Regions from separate parts of the Halobacillus sp. Marseille-Q1614 genome, predicted to be linked through region 3. Evidence: predicted binding sites of a transcription regulator. Region 3 holds the regulator's gene; each other region holds the start of a gene.
What was found. The regulator Rex, encoded in region 3, represses fermentation and respiration genes when NADH is low (regulators of the CRP and FNR family bind a similar motif). The targets are predictions, from matches to a motif close to TTGTGAAATATTTCACAA.
Positions count from the first base shown of each region.

Region 1: the regulator Rex is predicted to act here: its motif matches at 1,693-1,710, upstream of cydD (thiol reductant ABC exporter subunit CydD).
Region 2: the regulator Rex is predicted to act here: its motif matches at 1,757-1,774, upstream of HUS26_RS07950 (DoxX family membrane protein).
Region 4: the regulator Rex is predicted to act here: its motif matches at 1,129-1,146, upstream of HUS26_RS07825 (cytochrome ubiquinol oxidase subunit I).

Region 1 is NZ_CADDWH010000001.1:3,005,968-3,009,103, forward strand. Features, by position in the region: gene cydD (thiol reductant ABC exporter subunit CydD) at 1-1,664, opposite strand, end outside; gene HUS26_RS14990 (LTA synthase family protein) at 1,885-3,136, shown strand, end outside.
Region 2 is NZ_CADDWH010000001.1:1,576,212-1,579,347, forward strand. Features, by position in the region: gene lepB (signal peptidase I) at 1-361, shown strand, start outside; gene HUS26_RS07935 (YvrJ family protein) at 401-532, opposite strand; gene HUS26_RS07940 (DUF2922 domain-containing protein) at 813-1,025, opposite strand; gene HUS26_RS07945 (DUF1659 domain-containing protein) at 1,061-1,285, opposite strand; gene HUS26_RS07950 (DoxX family membrane protein) at 1,795-2,295, shown strand; gene HUS26_RS07955 (carotenoid biosynthesis protein) at 2,517-3,136, shown strand, end outside.
Region 3 is NZ_CADDWH010000001.1:2,835,795-2,838,930, forward strand. Features, by position in the region: gene HUS26_RS14040 (class I SAM-dependent methyltransferase) at 1-417, opposite strand, end outside; gene HUS26_RS14045 (MmcQ/YjbR family DNA-binding protein) at 512-871, opposite strand; gene HUS26_RS14050 (redox-sensing transcriptional repressor Rex) at 1,039-1,698, opposite strand; gene moaC (cyclic pyranopterin monophosphate synthase MoaC) at 1,719-2,204, opposite strand; gene HUS26_RS14060 (ABC-F family ATP-binding cassette domain-containing protein) at 2,365-3,136, shown strand, end outside.
Region 4 is NZ_CADDWH010000001.1:1,556,357-1,559,492, reverse strand. Features, by position in the region: gene HUS26_RS07830 (ABC transporter ATP-binding protein) at 1-1,009, shown strand, start outside; gene HUS26_RS07825 (cytochrome ubiquinol oxidase subunit I) at 1,238-2,599, shown strand; gene HUS26_RS07820 (cytochrome d ubiquinol oxidase subunit II) at 2,599-3,136, shown strand, end outside.

The DNA of each region.
Region 1 (3,136 bases), 170 kb from region 3:
AATTCATCATGTGTGCCCAAACCGGCCAGCTTCCCGTCTTCTAAAAAAAAGATCTGATCAGCCTGCTGAATCGTATGCAGGCGGTGGGCTACAGTAATTACTGTTGATGACCGGCCCAGCTCCTTCATCGACTGCTGAAGAACCTTTTCCGTATATAGATCGAGTCCTGTTGTCGGCTCATCAAACAAGATGATAGATGGACGCTTTAAGAACGCACGGGCTAAAGCCACGCGCTGCTTTTCCCCGCCGGAAAGGCCGCGTCCGGCTTCACCAATTGGCGTGTCATATCCTTTTTCAAGGGACTCAATCATTGAGGCTATCCCTGCTTTTTCTGCAGCTTCTTTCACTTGCCCTCTCGTTACATCGCGAGAGCCGATCGCGATATTATCAGAAATCGTCCCTGAGAATAAATAAGGATGCTGGGAAATGTAGCTCAGCTGATCAAACCAGTCCCTTTCTCTGTAGGAAGAGAGCGGCTGATCGTTTACAAGGACTTCTCCCTCTTTAGACGGCGCCAGTCCAGCCAGCAAGTGAAGCAATGTCGTTTTTCCAGACCCTGTCCGCCCGACAACGGCCACTTGGCTGTAAGCTGGGATATGGGCATTTATCGCCTGTAAAGCAAACCCTTCCTCTTTATAACGAAAGCTTACGTGTGATAAATCAATAGACGGTGGTTCATTCGTATTCAGCGATTCATTGCCCCAGGCTGGCGTCTGTGTTTCCTTATCCAGTTCTCCGGTTATTTTTTGAGCAGCAACGATGCTTCCGCGCCCTGTATGAAAAGCGGTCCCCGCATCCTTAAGCACTTGGTAAAATTCAGGCGCTAAAATGAGAATGAAAAAGGCAGAGAAAAACGAAATATTTTCATAGACGACAAGGCGGATTGCGATTTCCATAGCAATTAAACCGATGCTGAGCATGGAGATGAATTCAAGCATCAAAGAAGAAACGAACGCTACTTTTAACACTTCCATCGTGGCATCGCGAAACCCAAGGCTGCTTTCTTCAATCAGCTCTCTCTGCTTCCGGGCTCTCCCAAACAGCTTCAGGGTTGTTAAGCCTTGCAGTGTATCGAGGAACCTGCCAGAGAACGCAGCCATCTTCTCAAGCTGCTCGTCTGATTTTTTCTTCGTCATCACTCCGATCAGCGCCATAAAAAAAGGTATAAATGGTGCTGTGATGATCATAATTAAACCGGAATATAAATGCTGCGTAAACACAGCGATTAAGATCATGAAGGGAACGATTGCGGTTTGTATCATTTGCGGAATGTAGCTGCTGAAATAGCTGTCGACATCGTCTGCGGCGTCCATGAGCACACTGATTTTCCGCCCTGACTGCCCCTGCATAGAAGCTTGGACCGGATTTTTCGCATATTTATTTAATAAAGATTTCCTGAACATGTTTTTAGCCCTGGAAGCCAGCTTGATCCCTGTACGTCCTGCACCGTACATAAGTACGGCCCGTAATGCAAGCACAGCTAATAATCCTCCTAACAGCGGAAGAACAGATGTAAATGACGCTTTATTTAAAAAAACACCTTCGATCACTGCAACAAAGTAATAAGCCTGTCCGATGATCGCAGCGCCCATGAGCACTGCCATAATCGCAAGTGTGATAACAACAGACCGCTGTGAAAAGGCTATTTCCCTGAGGTGCTTCATATGGTATAGCTCCTAACTATAAAATCATTAGTGAAGTATTTCACATACTAAGTATATTATATTTTTTCTTGTGTGAGAATCATTTTGATCAGTCTCTATTCATTCTATCAGACCTTGCCTCTTGTATTCTCATTTATTATCGAATACCCATCTAAATTTATGAATGATTTTCCATCTCTTCCCCCATACTATAACCACCTAGAAAAAAGGACGTGTCACGATGAAAAGAATGATCTGGTTTTCTATTTTTACGTTAGCTTCCTTTATCAAGCTTGCCAGCGTCAGTCATCATCTTCTGTCTGACTGGTCAAAAGGTGCCCTTCTCGTCTCGCTGAGCTTCTCTCTCCTTGTTTTCAGCATCATGTTTCTTTTTAGAAAATATTATTTCTGGTACGGGGCCTTGATTTCCTTAGCTGTCAGCTTCTATTGCTGGTCATCTTATTTATATATGGATTATTTTCAGACACCGCTTTCTTCTTATGTTACTTTACAGAGCTCCAATCTTTCAGGCATGTCAGAAAGCATTTTCGAACAAATGGCGTTTTGGCAGATTGTCTTTTTCATCGACGCTTTTCTTTTAACCTTATGGATCTTTTATGAAAGATATATTAGAACGTCGGGGCCGGTTATTAGCGAACGAAGTTTTAAACCATTTAGCGTTCTCGTTGTCTTCTCTCTTATCTTTTTATCTTTAAAGCCGATTTCCATGCAAGTAAGTGGAAAAGGAGATTTGTTGTTTAAAAAATACACCGCCGATTCCCATTTAAGTAACTATGGTTTGATTGGCCACCAGGCGATCGACTGGGTGGAGTTCCTTACCTCACAGCAGCTTCTTGAACTTTCTGCGGATGAAAAACAAAGCATTAACGAACTGCTGGCAAGTGAAGACTATGCGGTTCCACGGGAAGAACCGTTGATGATGCCTGGTATTTTCGAAGGGAAAAATCTGCTTTTCATTCAATTTGAGTCGCTTCAGCAGTTTGTCTTAGGAGAGAAGGTTAATGGTGAAGAAATTACCCCGAACTTAAACAAGCTTGCGTCAGGCGGCGTTTCTTTTACGAACTATTATCCGCAAACTGCAGAAGGAAACAGCTCTGACGCTGAACTGCTCGTATTAAACAGCCTTTATCCTTTGAAAGAAGGAAGCACATTCTTTCGTTATCCGGGGGCTGATTATCCATCTCTCACTAAAATATTTAAAGAAAAAGACTATACAGCGGCAGCTTTCCACGGGGATGAGGGGTCCTTCTGGAATCGGGAGGCCGTCTATCCTTCGATGGGGTTTGATCGATACTACGATATTACCGATTATAAACATGCTGAGGAAAAGTCGATTGGAATGGGACTTAGTGATGAAGCTTTTTTTGAGCAGACGGCGGATCACTTGCAGACTGTGAAGAAGCCCTATGTCGCCAGTCTGATTACGTTAACCTCCCATACTCCTTTTATAATACCTGAGGAAGAGAAAATGA
Region 2 (3,136 bases), 1.3 Mb from region 3:
CAAAATCATTTATTATATAGACGAACCTTCTTATAATGATATTGTCATTATTGAAAAACCGACTAAAAATTATGTAAAACGAGTCATTGGACAGCCCGGAGATACCGTTGAGATCCGCAACAGCCATTTGTATGTAAATGGGCAGCAGCACGACCAGCCTTATCTTGATGAGGGTGCAATAATGAACACCCGCGATTTTGGACCAATTGAAGTTCCAAAAGGACGCTACTTTGTAATGGGAGATAACCGTTCCGTCAGTAAAGACAGCCGAAATGGTTTAGGGTTTGTAGCCGAAGAAGAAATTATCGGGCGAACAGAACTTGTAATCTTTCCTTTTAATGAAGTAGAACTTACAAAATAAATCAGCCACCGCAGCTGCTAAAGGCTGTGGTGGCTTTTTTTACAGCTTGTTTGGAATTTGGTTTAAAGCTTCTATTAATACGTCCAGTTTCCCTTCAATGCGGTGAAGTAAATAAAAAGTCACAGCAGCAGGGAATCCCAGATCAGTAATTAACGGCAGCCACTGTTCCACATCAACACCCCCTCTTTTTTTCTATAATTGATAGAAAAGTACTGGTATCTGCATTGGTGTTCCAATAAAGCAAGGGTTCCTGTTCGCTTTTTAGCGGCCACTCAAAACGCTTGATCGTTCAATGTTGGACACAACGTACCGTACTTCATCTTTATTAAACTCTCCTCGCTCGTGACCTCTCTAGGGGTCGGGAGGCCGACCGTTTTTTTAAGCAGGAGTCCGGCAGATTCCCCAGGCAGCATAGCCTTAAGAAAAAGCCGCTGTCGCAGCGGCTTTAGGATTAAATTTCAATATTCGTTACGTTTCTTTCAACAATTCGTGCTTCCTTCTTTTCGACTAAATCTCCACCGCTTGAATAGAGACAATTTTGGGCAATGATCGAGTCCATAGCGGCAATGATGTCTGCTTCTGCCGGCGGCTCAATTGGGTTGTCCAAAGAAACCGTTACGATCTTGCCTTCTTCATTTAGAAATTTCAGCTCCAGCTTTTTCAAGTCTTCCCCCTCCTTCCTGCATAATATTTACTTGGTTAAAGATCAACTAAAACAGATCGGTCCGTTTTCTCAATGGTGGAAAGAAGATCTTGCTGCAAGGACTCCAGCGCAACGGCCACTTGGTAAAGCTGTTCTTCAGTGGCTTCCATTTTTACGTTTCCAAAAGTTTTGCGGCGGTACTTCACATTGCCTTTACCATCTAAACCATCTTCAAAAACGAGCTGCAATTGAGTATTTATTTTGTCTGCTGATACGGCCATGTTGATCACCTCCTTTCACTTCTATAATCGAAAGAAATGACCAGGAGGTGTCCTTAAAAATAAAAACTTTTAAGATTTTTTCTCCTACATCTTAAATCCACACACATAAAAAAGTGAGCACCTTTTAAAGATGCTCACTTTTCATCATGTATAGTATGTGATTTTTCCTATGTCCGGCTGCTTAGCCCCGGTCGAAGATACATAACCCCATAAGCGTAAACAACGTACCCAGCAAGACAAGAAACATAACAATTTCTGCCATACGCTCACCTCCTCATTCTTCTTCTAGTTTATCAAAAATATAAAAGAATAGCTTCAATTTTTATATATTTTTCGTATCAGATATAAGGAAAATTATACATATAGCGGCTCGGTCACAATTTAGACATAAAGTCGTGAACTAATTGTGAAATACTGATCAAGTCATTCCCTTTTTTATAAAAAACGAATATATTATAAGTGTAATAAATATTGTGAAATATTGAACAATAAAAAGAGGAGGAAATTTCATGTTACGCAAATGGTTTCAGGAACACTTTAGTTCAGCCATCCTTTTAACTTTAATTCGCTTTTATTTAGGGTATATATGGATTAGTTCCGGAGTTGGAAAAGTAACAGGGGACTTTGATGCCAGTGGTTATCTACAGGGAGCGATCGCTAAATCTCAAGGGCAGGATGCCATTGTTCAAGGCTGGTGGGCCGCATTTCTCAAAAACTTCGCTCTTCCTTACAGCGAAGTCTTCAGCTTCCTCGTCATGTGGGGCGAAGTGCTCGTCGGACTTGCGCTTCTCTTAGGGCTATTTACAAAAACAGGCGCCTTCTTTGGAATCGTGATGAATGTAGCTTTTCTTTTAAGTGGAACGATCAGTACCAACCCTGAAATGGTCATTATGGCTGGCTTGATTCTCGCCGGCGGAATGAATGCAAGCCGCATAGGTATTGAACCTTATGTTAAACCATACCTCTATAAACAGAACATTTTTACAGAAGAACACCAAAAAGCCTCTTAGCACAGCTGATCGCAGCTGTGCTTTTTTCTTTTTTTGGGTACCAGGTACCGGTTTTCTCTCTACCGGTACCTGGTACCCGCTTTGACTGTGCATATCTTTGTTTGTGCTGCTTCTTTTTGAGGTATGATGATAGAGAATCCTGATTGTTTACCTTCTCACCTTACTGCTATTCATCACACCATTTCATTAACCTAAAGATCATTTATAGAGGGGCAATGTTCATGTTAACGGCAATCTTTCGTTTTTTTATTATTTGGTACATATGCGGCGTTTTTTTATTAAGCTTTGATCTATTGCCGCCCTGGCTTGAATGGGCGAACAGTGTTTTTCTAATTACAGCCGGTGTGATCGGAGGCATTTATTTTACGCAGCTTTACGGCTGGTTGAGAGGTATTCTTTACAGCTTTATCGTTATGGCTGTCAGCATCTATGTGGAACATTTAGGGGTACAGTCCGGCTTTCTTTTTGGTGATTACAGCTACGGAGAGAATTTCGGCTTAAAAATCGTCGATACGCCTGTGACGATAGGCTTCGCCTGGCTGCTCGTCATCGGATGTTCTCATGAACTGGCGCGGGGCATTACCCGGCGTTTTGATTTCTTCCCCCGTACAGTACTGTTTGTGCTTACAGGCAGTCTGATTGCCGTCACGATGGATTTAATACTCGATCCTGTAGCCTATAAAGTTCAGCAATATTGGATATGGGACGAGCCTGGGGTTTATTATGATATCCCTCTTTCTAATTTTTTTGGCTGGTTTGTACTTTCATTACTTTTTCACCTGATTTCTCTCGTGCTATTTAATAGGGATACCACTCTAATTTCAAAGCTATGGTATGGAAG
Region 3 (3,136 bases):
GATTTCAGAGACTGTATCAGGAAGCTGATCCCAGAAATAAATGGAATGAATGCTGAACACCTTATTAAAATGTTCACTTTGGAATGGGAGTTGTTTTACATCTCCTTCAACTAATTTAGCTCTTCCTTCAATGACTGCTTTTTTATTTCTCATGGCAGCTGACCGAATGAGAACCGGGGAAAGATCAATTCCTACCGCTTCCTTAACATTATCTCGGCTTAATATATGCTTCATGGCATATCCCGCGCCGCACCCCAGCTCTAACACACTTTTATCTTCTATATTTCTTAGTAATTCAATGGTCCATAATGTTTCTGGTTTATGCTGCCTGACCATTTTTTCGCCAAAATACATTCCTAGTAATCCGCGTGGTTTACCATACTGGTTATCTATTAAAGCCTTCATCTTGGTAATCATTTTTATTCTCCCTTCTTTTTAATGGAAGTGTAAAGTGAATTAGACAAGTATTCCCTTGAAATCCAACCTAGCAAATAAACCATTCATAATTGTTTTAGTCCGCTTCAGTGATCTGTTTCTGCAGCTTCTTCGTCAGCTTGTTAAAAACTAACGTGTGCGAATGAGAAATCAGTTCTTCCAACAAGCCATCGGGGAGGTCGGCCTCCAGGTAGATCGAGTTCCAGTGCGTTTTGTTCATGTAATAGCCGGGGATGATGCCTTCATATGTATCGCGCAGCACCTCGGCTCGTTCGGGGTCGCATTTTAACGAAATGATCGGTGTCCTTTCTGAGTCGCCGCCAACCATGGCGTACATTTTTGCGCCGACGTGGTAGCGGTCAGCGCTCCATTCTTCCTTATAATCATGAGTTGTACCTTTTAATTTCATGCAATACCTGTGGATATGCTCTTTCATCAGGGTCCCTCCCTGCCTTTTTTCTTATATTTTACAGTTAAAAACGTTTTCCGGCTATAGACGGCTGGATTTACATTTTTATGAAATAGCAAAAATTGGAAAATACGTGCGAAATGACCGCCTCCTCCGCACGTACCAGCTCCTAACGAAAAAAAAAGAGGATAACCTTATTGGTTATCCTCTTCTGATTCCCCATCTAGCGGGTAGTGTTTTAGAAAATAGACGAGCGCCTGCAGTTCAACCGCGAGATCGATGTGATGGACGCGTACGCTTGCTGGTACGGTAATCCTTGCTGGCGTAAAGTTCAGAACGCCGGAAATGCCAGCATCCACGAGACGGTCAGCAATTCCCTGTGCGGCTGATACCGGAACAGTCAGGATGGCAACCGAGATGTTGTCCATATAATCCTCGAGCTCGTCGATGTGCTTAATCGGCACACCGCCAACCGTTTCTCCGACCCGCTTCTCATCAGCATCAAAGGCGACTTTGATTTTCGTATTATTGTTTTTCGTAAAGTTATAGTTTAAAAATGCGGTTCCGAGGTTTCCGACACCGATCAGGGCAACGTTGGTCGTTTCATCCTGATCCAGTGTTTTTCTAAAAAAGGACAACAGGTGTTCAACGTTGTAGCCGTAGCCTTTTTTTCCGAGGGCTCCGAAGTAGGAGAAATCTCTGCGGATTGTCGCGGAATCGACTTTCACAGCTTCGCTGAGTTCTTTTGAGGAGACGCGCAGCTTGCCCTGGCTGTGCAGGTTGTTAATAAATCTGTAATATAGCGGCAAACGCTTTGCTGTAGCTTGTGGTATTTTTTGATTTTCGATATCCATTTGCTTGAAGGACCCTCCTTTTACCGATCGCTTCTCCGGTAATCCCCGTTTTTCCCGCCTGTTTTCTCCTCAAGGCAAGTGGGACCGATGACCATCCCTTTATCGACCGCTTTGCACATGTCGTAAACCGTCAGGGCGGTGGCGGATGCGGCCGTTAACGCTTCCATTTCAACTCCTGTGCTTCCTTTTGTTTTAACAGAAGCGTAAATGATTAATCGATAGCCTGCGTCTACGTCCCATTGAAACGTAATGTCTACGCCTTTTAGTGATAAAGGATGGCACATCGGGATCCAATCGGGTGTTTTCTTAGCAGCCATGATGCCCGCTACCTGAGCGACAGCGAGTACGTCGCCTTTTTCCATTTCATCATGGGTAATCTTATGATAAATCTCTCCATTCACTTCGACACTCGTGCGTGCAACCGCTGTACGCACCGTGTCTCCCTTAGCGGAGATATCCACCATGCGGGCTCGTCCTTGTTCATTAAAGTGAGTGAAATCTGCCATCCGTCTGACTCCTTTTGCTAGCATGTTGTTACTTGAAACAGTACTCTTATTTTACCAAAAAATCAAATAGAAGTCGTTAAGTGTTTCACAATCTCGAGTACCTGTCCTTGATCCTCTGATCCTACATAGGATACACTTATCTTGACTGAGGTGAAACTACATGATTCTCATGCAATTAAATCAATTAACGAAGCGTTTTGGTGCTGAGTTGATTTTAGAGAATATAAAATTAGAAGTACAGAAAAATGACCGTATCGCGATTGTCGGCCGTAACGGTGCCGGCAAGAGTACGCTGCTTAAAATGATGGCTGGGGAAATGAGCTATGACAGCGGCGATATTTTCAAACCAAAAGAAGTAACCCTTGGCTACCTGGCGCAGAATACCGGCCTGCAATCGAGCGATTCGATCTGGAGCGAGATGGAGAAGGTTTTTTCCCATTTTAAAAAGCTTGAGCAGGAATTGCGTTCTATGGAAGCCGATATGGCAGATCCGGATCTGCTTGAGAACCAGGACGCTTATCAGAAGCTGTTAAGCAGCTATGACCAGAAGCAGAACTATTTTAAAGAAGCCGGCGGCTATCAGTATGAAGCCGAGATTAAGTCCGTGCTGAATGGACTGAACTTCCGTGACTTTAACTGGAGCACACCAATCTCTTCCTTAAGCGGCGGGCAGAAAACTCGTCTTGCGTTAGGGAAACTGCTATTAACGAAGCCGGATGTATTAATTCTTGATGAGCCGACAAACCACTTAGATATTGATACCCTTGCCTGGCTTGAAGGCTACCTTCAAGGCTATGATGGAGCAGTCGTCATCGTCTCGCACGACCGCTACTTTTTAGATGAGATCGTTAATACCGTATATGAAATCGCCTATCAGGGCTCAAAAAAATATCACGGCAACTACAGCGATTATTTGAAAAAGAAAGAAGCCG
Region 4 (3,136 bases), 1.3 Mb from region 3:
TCGTCCGTTTGTTGAAATGTGCAATGCTGTCGGTACGGTAATTTTAATATCCTACGGTGCTTTTCTAATTTTACAGGGAGACATTACAAACGGTACCTTTGTTACTTTTGCTTTTTTCCTCGGCATGTTCTGGGAGCCAATTTCACGACTGGGACAGATGTATAATCAGCTGCTCATGGCAATGGCGGCTTCTGAGAGGATCTTTGAATTCTTAGATGAAAAGCCTAACGTTGAAGAGAAAGAAAATGCGGAAGAGTTAAAAGACATGCAAGGCCATATTGAGTTTGAAGGTGTGCAGTTTGCTTATGATGATAAGCGGATTGCCCTGCATAACATCAACATTGACATTCCATCAGGCGAAACAGTGGCTCTCGTTGGGCATACTGGATCTGGCAAATCAACGATTGCTAATTTGATCAGCCGTTTCTATGACCCGACAAAGGGTGCGGTTAAGATCGACGGCCATAATTTACAAGATGTCACGATTGATAGTGTGCGCCAGCAGATTAGTGTCGTACTTCAGGACACATTTATATTTTCAGGTACGATTATGGAGAATATCCGTTTTGGGAGGCCGACCGCATCAGATCAGGAAGTTATGGAAGCCGCCAAAGTTGTCGGTGCCGATGATTTTATAAAGAGACTGAATAAAGGCTATGAAACAGAAGTGGAAGAGAGGGGCAGCATCCTTTCAGCTGGAGAACGGCAGCTGCTTTCATTCGCAAGAGCATTGCTTGCAGATCCGCGAATATTAATCTTAGATGAAGCAACAGCAAGCATAGATACAGAAACAGAAATGAAGATTCAGGATGCGCTTAGACGCCTGCTTAAAGGAAGGACGGCGATTATTATCGCTCACAGGCTTTCAACCATTAGGGAAGCCGACACGATTTATGTTCTTGAGCAGGGAAAAATACTTGAACACGGATCTCACGATGATTTGATGGAACAAAAAGGAGAATACTTTGAATTAGTAAAAGCCCAATTTCAGATGCTTGATGCGATTTAATAGCCGCTGTGTTTAAACAGCGGCATTTTTTTGTGCGGATTGTGGTATAGGTCTATAGTACAGGTCGATTTAATCGACATTTTTCTTATTATTAGGTAAGATTACATTAAATCTTGACTTTGTGAAGTTTGTCACAAAATCGTCATGTCTCTGGGGAAAAGGAACCGTTATCACGTTTTATAATTGGTGATGAGTATTTCAGCTTGTTATGTAATTGGGGGAATAATTATGTTCTTTGACGATCCGGTATTAATGAGCCGGCTTCTTACTTCCTTAACACTCGTTTTTCACATTATCTTTGCTACGGTAGGCGTAGGAATTCCTGTAATGATTTCTATTGCCGAACTTATTGGTATTAAAAAGAAAGATCAGCATTTGCAGCTGCTGGCACGGCGCTGGACCCGCGGTATGACAGTAACTATCGCTGTGGGAGTTGTAACAGGTACAGCAATCGGTCTTCAGCTTTCCCTGTTGTGGCCTAACTTTATGCAGATTGCAGGTAATGTGATTGCCCTGCCTCTGTTTATGGAAGTTTTTGCATTCTTTTTTGAAGCTATCTTCCTGGGGATCTACTTATATACGTGGGATCGGTTTAAAAAGCCGATTTATCACTGGCTGCTGTCAATTCCTATTATTCTCGGTTCAACGATGTCCGCATTTTTCATTACGACTGTAAATGGTTTTATGAACACTCCTCAGGGCTTTGAGCTAGATGGGGATACGGTATCAGCGATTAGTCCGCTGGCTGCAATGTTTAACCCGGCTACTCCGACTAAAGTTTTTCACGTCGTATCCTCGGCTTACTTAACATCGGCTGCCATTTTAGCGACGATTTCCGCAGTTATGATTCTTAAGAAAAAAGGCTCTGCATACCACAAGAAAGCCTTGAAACTAACTGTAACGGCTACGTTTATCTTTGCCCTGCTGACAGCGGTAGCGGGTGATTTATCCGCGAAATTTCTCGCTGAATACCAGCCGGAGAAACTGGCTGCCGGGGAATGGCATTTTGAAACAGAAGAAGGAGCAGATCTGGTTCTGTTCGGCTATCTGGATGAGAATAATGAGCCCCAGGCAGCTTTAAAATTGCCGGGAGCTTTAAGCTTTTTAGCACATGGGGACTTTAACGCGGAAGTCGAAGGACTAAATGAAACACCAGTGGATGAGCAGCCGCCGTTATGGATTCACTACATGTTTGATTTAATGGTATCCATCGGCTTTTATCTACTCGGGATATCTGCTTTATTTCTCCTATTCTGGAAGGTGAAAAAATGGAATGAAGAAAATAGATGGCTGCTCTGGGGAATTGCCGTAAGCGGACCGCTGGCCATGCTAGCGATCGAATTTGGCTGGATTTTTGCTGAAGAAGGCCGTCAGCCGTGGATTTTAAGAGGATTCATGACAGTCTCTGAAGCGGCAACAACCTCTGACCATGTCGGTCTTATGTTCATTCTGTTCATCGGTTTATATACTATCCTTGGTTCAGGATGTATTACTGTCCTCCGTAAAATGTTTAAAAACCATCCGGCAGAGGCAGAGTTTGAAAACCGTTATCCTGATGAAGCTGCCGCTTTAAAGGAGGGTGATCAATAATGGGCTATGAATATATTGGCATAACTGTGCTCTGGTTCTTCCTTTATGGCTATTTAATTGTAGCTTCGGTCGATTTTGGCGCAGGTTTTTATGCGTATTATGCTAAAGTGACAAAGAAAGATCATATTATGAATCAGTTAATCTCAAGGTATCTATCCCCGGTGTGGGAAGTAACGAACGTATTTTTCGTCTTTTTCTTTGTCGGGATTGTCGGTTTCTTTCCGGACTCTGCCTATTATTACGGTCAGGCCTTGTTAATACCAGGAAGCATCGCGATCGTTCTGCTAGCTATTCGAGGGTCGTTTTACGCGTTTGAAAACTATGGTTCAAAAGATAACCATTTGTATATGTTTTTATATGGGGCAACGGGCTTGTTAATTCCTGCCTCTCTTTCTACAACTTTAACGATTTCTGAAGGCGGCTTTATAGAAGAATCGGCCAATGGTGTGAGGCTTTTGTATGGAGAACTTTTTACAAGCCCTTATTCCTGGAGTGTTGTGGTTCTTGCGATCGTTTCCGTGCTGTATATTAGTTCAA